2 regions of the Guptibacillus sedimenti genome follow, and region 2 is predicted to be linked to the other one. Evidence: riboswitches for the same ligand, from Rfam matches in the RefSeq annotation. Region 2 holds a riboswitch; the other holds the start of a gene.
The links. A riboswitch is a leader RNA that binds a small molecule or an ion and turns the genes downstream of it on or off. The one in region 2 is predicted to bind S-adenosylmethionine.
Positions count from the first base shown of each region.

Region 1: another riboswitch for S-adenosylmethionine. It lies ahead of PQ578_RS10360 (hypothetical protein); the one in region 2 lies ahead of PQ578_RS15655 (homocysteine S-methyltransferase family protein).

Region 1 covers NZ_JAQQWV010000002.1:400,549-404,982, forward strand. The annotation lists gene PQ578_RS10350 (hypothetical protein) at 1-328, shown strand, start outside; gene PQ578_RS10355 (DUF456 domain-containing protein) at 338-1,453, shown strand; SAM riboswitch class I at 1,593-1,695, shown strand; gene PQ578_RS10360 (hypothetical protein) at 1,795-2,118, shown strand; gene PQ578_RS10365 (DNA/RNA non-specific endonuclease) at 2,400-3,338, shown strand; gene PQ578_RS10370 (hypothetical protein) at 3,732-4,046, shown strand; gene PQ578_RS10375 (HNH endonuclease) at 4,043-4,434, shown strand, end outside.
Region 2 covers NZ_JAQQWV010000003.1:233,485-237,918, reverse strand. The annotation lists gene PQ578_RS15665 (hypothetical protein) at 1-122, shown strand, start outside; gene PQ578_RS15660 (DUF3895 domain-containing protein) at 251-1,258, shown strand; SAM riboswitch class I at 1,348-1,457, shown strand; gene PQ578_RS15655 (homocysteine S-methyltransferase family protein) at 1,539-2,588, shown strand; gene murB (UDP-N-acetylmuramate dehydrogenase) at 2,964-3,887, shown strand; gene PQ578_RS15645 (YdhK family protein) at 4,050-4,434, shown strand, end outside.

The DNA.
Region 1 (4,434 bases), on a different contig from region 2:
ACAAGTGAAAATAGATAAAAGTAATGAAAATGTAAGCAATGAGATAAGGATTTTAAAAAAGGAAAATAGTATTCTTCAAAATAGAATTGAAGAGCTACAGAAAGAACTAATATTATATAAACAGGTTTTCAGGTCTATTAATGAAAATAAAATTGCTGTTTCAAATTCACAAGACAACGGTGAAAGAAAATCAACAGAAAATTTAAGGACGATTCCAAAGACTCGTCAAAAAAAGGATGAATCAAAAGGGTTAATTAGAGAAAATACCTTTATGAAAATTGGTATTACTAGTTCAATAGTAATTTCTATAATTGCTCTAGTAGTTTGAGGTGAGAAAATGAAATCTTATTCTTTACTTAATTCTTTAAAAGAAATTCCAAAAGTTGAATTAACTAAGCGCTATAAAAAAAATCATGAGATGATTTCTTTACTAGATTCTTTGAAGAATAAAGATGTTATAGTGCAATCAACAATTTACTCATCGATCATAGGCTATCAGATACTTGAAACAAGAAATATACCGGATGATTTATTTGATGCATATGCTTCCCAATACCCAAAAATGTTTAGTAGTGGAACGTCCTTATACGACAAGTATATAGAGACGATGGATAGTGGAGAATATTCTGTCCTGGGTCTGGTAAATGCAATTAAAGGTAAATTTTTTGAGTATCATGTTAAAGATGAGTTATCCATCCGTTATCCAGATTTTGATTTTTCGATATCACCTCTTGCAAACCAACCATTATGGGATATAAAAGGTGTTAACTCTAAAACAAATGAGGAAGTTTTTATTCAGGTAAAAATGATGACTTCAGAAAATTCGTACGATCTAACAAATACTATGCTAGAGAACCCAAACATTTATTATGCCACAAGCTCCGAGATTAGGGAAAAAATTCTTCATCAAAAACCTGAATTAGAAGAGCAATTCATACCGATAGAAGTTTCTAATTACGAGTTTACAATTGGTGTTAAAGATGGATTAGAAACTTTGAAAGAAAACATGGGAATTGATGTTCCAGATGAAGTTTTTGCTTTAGCCCCATATTCGACAGAGATCGTTTTAGGTGTGAGATTGTTATATGATCTGGCTTTAGTGAATAGAGATTTTAGACGTATAAAAACAACAGAAAAGGCACGTTTGGCAGCAGTAAAGGTTTTAATACTTTTTTCAAGGTTTGGTGTAAATACTATTCTAGGAATCGCAGGTTCTTCACTTGGAACAGTTATAACACCGGGAATAGGGACGGCAATAGGAGGAGTTAGTGGTGTAATAGTAGGCTCTATGATAAACAAGAAAATTGCCCCATATTCTCTGGAATTAGCCTACAAGCTGTTATACATTGACGAAGAAGATATGTTTTATTATAAAAATATAGATAAAGTTCATGATTTAGCCTACGAATATAGAAACGAAAGATTGTCATTACAAAGTATAAACCTAGTGTAGAGTTTGAATCTTATGCCCGCGATATTATTATAAGGTTAGAAATTATTTCGAACTTCAAGATGCAAATAAAATCGTGGCCTTTTAAGTATTTTATTTTGATACTTCTTGGATTATTAAATATACTTATACCAACTAAATAAGGTTATCAAGAGTGAACGAGAGTACGGGCTCTTTGACTTCACAGCAACCTGCCAGGCGGTAAGGTGCTCCAACCTGCAAAGCATGGCTTTGAATGATAACGCACGGATAGCGGAGGCTCTTTGTTGCATTCATTTGCAATGAAGGGCCTTTTATGTTTATTTGTTGAATACCTTGTTTATAACACTAAGGGGGATGAGTTTGTGAATGTTAATCGATTTGCACGAAGCGTCATGGCGAAAAGTTATGATGGGGAAAGTTTTTTATTACACGTGGCAGAAGTCATGGAGCGTCAGCTGAAGGAGTGGGACGCAGCGTATGAAGTGGTCGTTATGAAGCTGATTGACTATGAAGTCGTGATTAAAAAGGAAAATCGTTCTTATGAACTGTTGCTTACTGAGAAAGACTTGCTTTTGCTACAACAGACATCACCTTATGCACTGGATCGTTATTTGTGGCAGGCATTCGAGAAGCAGGGGCTTCCGATTGTGAGAGGGAATGGGGATTATATTGAAAGTATGATATGAGTCAATGTTAATAGAAGATGATTTTGCCAATTCATTTTGATGATTCGAAATCGTGGATGTTTGGGGAATAGATTTGGAAGCTTTTAAGCATAAGCTGTAAAACTATTTTTTGAAATGAATCGTGTATTCTTTCTGAATGCTTTTGAAGTTATTTATTGTGGTAAAATTAAACTATTAAAGTAATGGATAATAAAAGTGGTAGAAGAAATATGGATCTTGTTTTACTTTTTCTTTTGATTTTTTAACATTACGAAATTTCCCTATTATAGGAGCGTTCTAATATGAAAACGAAAATGAACTATTTCATCTTATTTTTAACGATCATTTTTATAGTTGGTTGTACCAACTTAGAAGAGGCATCCAATAAAAATGCAGAAACAGATACACAAGAAGTAGGTACAGTTGAAACAAATGAAAATAGTGAAAAAGAAGAAACGAACACTGCGGTTGCTGATGAACCAGTAGAAGAGGAAACACCAGACCCAACAGATGATGAACAGTTCGCAGGATACGAACTTATTGAAGTGGATGGTGGAGATTTGTCTGGACATCGAGAACCTAACGTCGTTGTTGATATTGGTTACGGTGACCGTGAATATTGGGCATTTACGAATGAATACGGACAATTAATACGTGTCGTTGCTGACGAAATCATTCTACAAGATGATCGTAACGAACCTGTATTATCGTCTGGACGGTACTATTCTGATGAGGCCAAGGTTCCGGGCGTCGAAAGTGACGTGTTAGACGAAGGACATATTATTGCTGATTCTCTAGGAGGGGTATCGAATGCTTATAACATTACCCCACAAGAGAGTACACTTAACCGACATGGTGATCAAGCTTATATGGAAGACGCGATCCGTAGCGCAGGTGAAGCTACTGATTTCGAAGCCATTATCACCTATTCGGATACAGAAAAGCAGATACCTTCAAGTTATGAGTACACGTATACGTTGAACGGAAATGAGATCGTTGATACATTTGATAATGTGAACCCTGATGAAGTTAACGCATCGCTCGGCTTAACTGAGAGTGAGCCTGACGATTCAACTCCTTCAGACACAGAGGGTGATATTTCTAGTATTGATACAAACGGGAATGGGCAAGTGACGATTAAAGAAGCAGAGGCAGCAGGTTATAGTATGCCGATCATGAGTGATCATTGGTTATATCCTTATATGCGTGATAATGATAATGACGGTATGGTAGGTGAATAAGAGTCTACGCTTCGCCGGGACGGTTCTCGCATCGCCGGGACGGTTCTTATGATGCGATATTTCGAAAAAAGGTAGAGGAGTATTAATTATTAGTATAATTGATGCTCCTTTTATTTTGGAGATGGAATCGTTAGAACCGTCCCGACGATTCTCTAAACAGCATAAGAGGTTCATAGAAATAGTCCTTTTCTCTTGGTAGAAAAGGACTATTTTTGTGGAATGCGTCGAAAGACATAGAAAAGAAGGGAAAGAGAGGGTATTCTAAGTTTAGAAATTAATGGAAGAAATGAGAGCTGGCATTTCTTGCTCGACAATACAGCGGCTATACCTAACTAGACGTACACATAGACTTCATTTGTGGTGAAACGAGGTTTGGTCGAAAAGGAGGTTGCGGTGCTAAACGAACTAGAAGAATTTAAACGTTATTTAGAGCGTATGAAGTATCGGGCAGAAGCCGAGGCGTTGGAAGCGTATCTAGGAAAGGTAAGGGAAGCTAGATTTGATATCGATGATAGTAAACGAGTCTTTGATCACCATCATTCGACTTACTCGTCGAATTGGAACGGCGAGGCGCGCGAAGCTTATGAAACCCTTATCGGAGAACTGGAACACGCAACTCAAAGTGTGTATGCGGTTCATGAGGAACTGACCTCTGCGATTAACGAAGAAATCGACCGACTTCTTCAGAAAGCGGAGGGCTTGAAGTGACGAGAATAGCGATAAAATCAGAACAATTAGATCAGCTGGCAAGCGGCATCCAAGATGCCGAGCGAAAAGCAGATGAAGCAATCAGCGATTTTAAATGGAACTATCAATCTCTTCTAATGAACATCACGGGCGCGAACACCGGTAAAATTGATGCCCTTCAAGCGGAGTTACAATATGAAATGCGCAAATACCGGGACAAGCTCCATGACCTGCAGGCGGCAGTGAAATTAACTGAGAGAAAAATGACGGAAGAAGATCACTCGCTTTCGGCAAAGTTTGGCCTTATGGCATTAAAATTCAGTGGTTTAAACAAGCTGTTTCAGAATTATGATCCTATCACGGGAGAAGCATTAAGCTGGAGTGAACGTCTCTTTGGGAAAAATCCACT
Region 2 (4,434 bases):
TAAAAGGAGAAGTGAAAGAAGGAAAACTCTATCTTTTATACGATGAAGGCGGAAAAGTTGTTTCCAAAAGAGTTGTAGTTGGTGCCAGAGGATCTTTATCATTTATGCCTGAAAGAAAATAAATTTTCCTAACAAATCGCCAATTCGTTTTCAGGATTGGCTTTTCTTCTTATAAGAATTAAGTTGATCGGGTCATCACAACAGCAATACCTGTTATAATGGCGTTACTATTGCATAGAGAGGGATTTATATGACAAAGAGCCTTACGAACTCTGAGAGAGATCAAATACTACAAGATCTTACATTTGACCAACAATCATATCTTATGAATATTCTTAAACGAGGTAAAAAAACAGCATTTGCGAATGTGATTGCTCAAAGTAAAGGAAGAATGATTCCAAACGGAGCTACTGATGAGGAAATTGGAATGTTGCTTGACGATTGGATACTAGACGATTACCTGGATGCAGGCGCTGTCTCAGAAGATCTAAAATGCGAATGTGGTCGTGCATTACGCTATCAATATATTGTTCGACATGTAAAAACAGGTGAAGTGCGTCGTTTTGGTATTAATCATTTCGAAGAACACACTGGCTTACCAGGTACCATCGTAAAAGAAGTTGTACAAGGTTTTACAAAAATTGATTATGAGTTAGATGAACTCTTATTAAAAATGCAAAACGGCTCTCCTACATATGACATCCCTGAAGGTTTGAAGCTACCAACCGATATTGAAGAGCCACTTTCCTTACAACTTCCGTTACTTGATCGACAAGAAAAACGGTTAAATAGTTTAATCAGAAGTTACCGTGAAGAAAAAGAAGCGTTACAAAGAGGTAGTAATACGTTAGAGGCTTTAGATATCCCAACACAGAAAAAAGAAGACTTGAAACCTAAAGAAACTCTAACTCAAGATGAGTTACAAGGCTCTTTTGATTTGTTCGCTGAAGAAGCGCAGGAACCTTTACAAGAAATAACAAGTGAGAAACCGAAAGAAACTTATTTTGTGGGAGATCTTTCGTTTCCAACTCAGAAAGCGATAGACGGCTATATTCAACAAGGTACAGAGAGTGCGTTGATGATTTGCGAGCTCTTAATCAAAGAAGGAAAAGTTCAAGACAAACGCTACTCGACAAAGAAACCGAAAATTTACTATGCAGTTTGCACGTATCTCGATTCTTATGTGGCATCGGGCTCCATGTCTGTTGAGCCGCTTGGACGGGAAGATCGCATTTATCGATTAAAAAGAGGACGATGATCCTGACATTTCATAATTATCAGATAAAGCATTGACATTTCATTATACCAGGTCTATAATTTCAAACATGTTCGAAAATTAAATCAATACTCTTATCAAGAGTGGCGGAGGGAATAGGCCCTATGATGCCCGGCAACCTTTCAACTTCAGTTGAAGCTGGTGCCAAATCCTACAGATGATGTCATCTGGAAGATAAGAGGAGGATTCTGTTAGTAATCCCTCTTCTTATTTTTTAAGAAGAGGGATTTTTTATTTTACAGAGAATAAGGAGCTGTTACACATGAAAAGAACACTTCAACAACGCCTGCAAGATGGCCCAGTCATTTGCGGGGAAGGTTATCTGTTTGAATTAGAACGACGTGGTTATCTCCAAGCAGGATCATTCGTGCCAGAAGTTGCCCTAGATAATCCCGAAGCTCTTAAACAAACCTATCGAGATTATATGCTTGCAGGATCTGATGTCGTGCTAGCTTTTACGTATAATGGCCACCGAGAGAAAATGAGAATTATTGGAAAAGAAGAGTTGCTAGAGCCCCTCAATCGACAAGCGATTCGTCTTGCAAAAGAGGTAGCAAAAGAACACCCTGAAGAAGAAGCACTTGTAGCAGGCAATATATCAAACACAAATCTATTTGACCCTGACGATGAAGACAGTAAAGAACAAATTCGTTCCATGTTTGCTGAAATGGTAAAATGGAGTAAAGAAGAAGGCGTTGATTTCATTAATGGGGAAACATTTTATTATTACGAAGAAGCGAAAATAGCCTTAGAAGAAATTCAAAAACATGATCTTCCAGCAGTTATTACACTTGGACTTATGAGTGAAAACATTTTAAGAGACGGCTATACCGTTGAGGAAGCTTGCCGGTTGCTAGAAGAACATGGAGCGCTAGTTGTAGGAATGAACTGTTTTCGAGGACCCGCTACAATGCAGCCATACATCGAGAAGATTAGGCAGTCTGTTACTGGATATGTTGGCGCACTCCCCATTCCTTATCGCACCACAGAAGAACATCCAACATTTTTTAACTTACCTGATGGCGGCTGTGCCTGTACATTGCCTACAGAGACAACCTTTCCAACATCTCTCGATCCACTTTATTGCAACCGTTATGAATTAGCAGAATGGGCAAAAGAAGCAAAAAGTGTCGGGGTAAATTATTTTGGACTATGTTGTGGTGCTTCTCCAAGTATGTTGAGAGAAGTCGCTGAAACAGTAGGTAGAAAAGCTGTGAATTCTATTTACTCTCCAAATATGGAGAAACATTTTCTGTTTGGATCAGATGAATCGTTAAAGAAAAACAATACGGCATATCGACAGAAGGCATAGATGATGACAAAACGGAGCGGGAAACCTCTCCGTTTTTTACTGCAAAAAGAATAGGCCAGTAACGTATTGGCAATAACGATAAAAAGAAAGTGAAAATGGAACCAATACAGATATGTCTGCATGTAATAAAACATCAATACATTTTACGATTGATCCCGGCCCGATTTTTGTTATAAAAGCAGCTTTTCGCAATGAAAAATCTTGCTTTTTATATCCTTAGCGTAAGATTCATTTGAAAATAGTAGCTTCTTTTGTCAAAATGATCATATTCAGACATCAGTTGTGTTATTATTTTAAATGTGTTTGAATATGTGACACAACGAAACTCTAATGAAATCATAACAAAAAGAACTTGTTTTATAAGCGAGGTAGCCTATGGATAATCAAAATGTAATAAATGAACTCCGCTCGATTTTGCCAGAAGCGGAATTGAAAATAAATGAGCCTTTAAATGCCCACACCTATACTAGGATGGGTGGATGTGCAGATGTTCTTGTTTTTCCTAACACAATTGAAGATGCAAGAGCTGCGGTAGAATATGCTTTTCAAAAAAAATATCCTTTAACGATACTCGGGAAAGGTTCGAATGTAATCATTCAAGATGGTGGTATTCGCGGTATTGTCTTGAATCTATCTTCTTTAAAATCGATTAATAAAAAAGACAAAAAAGTGATTGCTCAAGCAGGCGCTCGAATTATTGATGCATCTGAATTTGCGCGTGATGGCAAACTTAGCGGTCTCGAGTTTGCATGTGGTATACCAGGTTCTGTTGGTGGAGCTGTTTATATGAACGCAGGAGCATACGGTGGAGAGATAGCTGATTGTCTCGAAAGTGTGCTCGCTGTAACGAAAGAAGGAAAGTTAATTAAATTAACCGCTGATGAACTTGATTTATCTTATCGTCACAGTAACGTAGATGAAAAAGGTTTGCTTGTTTTAGAAGCAACCTTCGCTCTAAAAGATGGCGACTATAATGAAATCAAAGCGATCATGGATGACCTAACTGAGAAGCGCGAAACAAAACAGCCGCTAGAATACCCTTCTTGTGGTAGTGTATTTAAACGTCCTCCTGGACTATTTGCAGGTAAATTAATTCAGGACTCTGAACTCCAAGGTACACGAATCGGTGGGGCCGAAGTTTCTAAAAAGCATGCTGGATTTATTGTAAATATCGATAATGCTACTGCAACAGACTATTTGGATGTGATTCATCACGTTCAAAGAACAGTAAAAGAAAAGTTTGATGTCGAGCTTGAACGTGAAGTACGCGTTATTGGTGAACCACCTGAGCAAGCATAAAGAGAAGTCAGCCACTCAATTGAGCGGCTGTTTTTTTGTGATTTATTTAAGATAGACAACTTTTGATCATACTGTGAACAAATTCAATCTGCACGATAAGTGCACAATTTCTAGATAAAGTAGTCTTTGATGGTAAATGAAACCAATCATAGGAGGGTATATATGAAAACAAAAAAAGTTATTTTAGGATTAGGATTATCACTATCACTTATTCTTGCAGCATGTGGAAACAATAACGAGGGCATAAATCAGGAGTCCGAAAACAACCAATCGACTTCTAACACTTCAGCAAACTCCGAGAATCACATGGAAGAGATGGAACACTCCGGCTCTTCAGAAGTACCTGAAGGGTTAAAAAGGGCTGAAAATCCTGCTTATCCAGAAGGCAGTAAAGCAATCATTGAAACAGATCATATGAAAGGAATGAAAGGTGCAGAAGCCACGATCTCAGGAGCTTTTGAAACTACCTCATATGTTGTTTCCTATATGCCTACGAATGGTGGAGAACTTGTAGAGAATCACAAATGGGTGATCCACGAGGAACTTG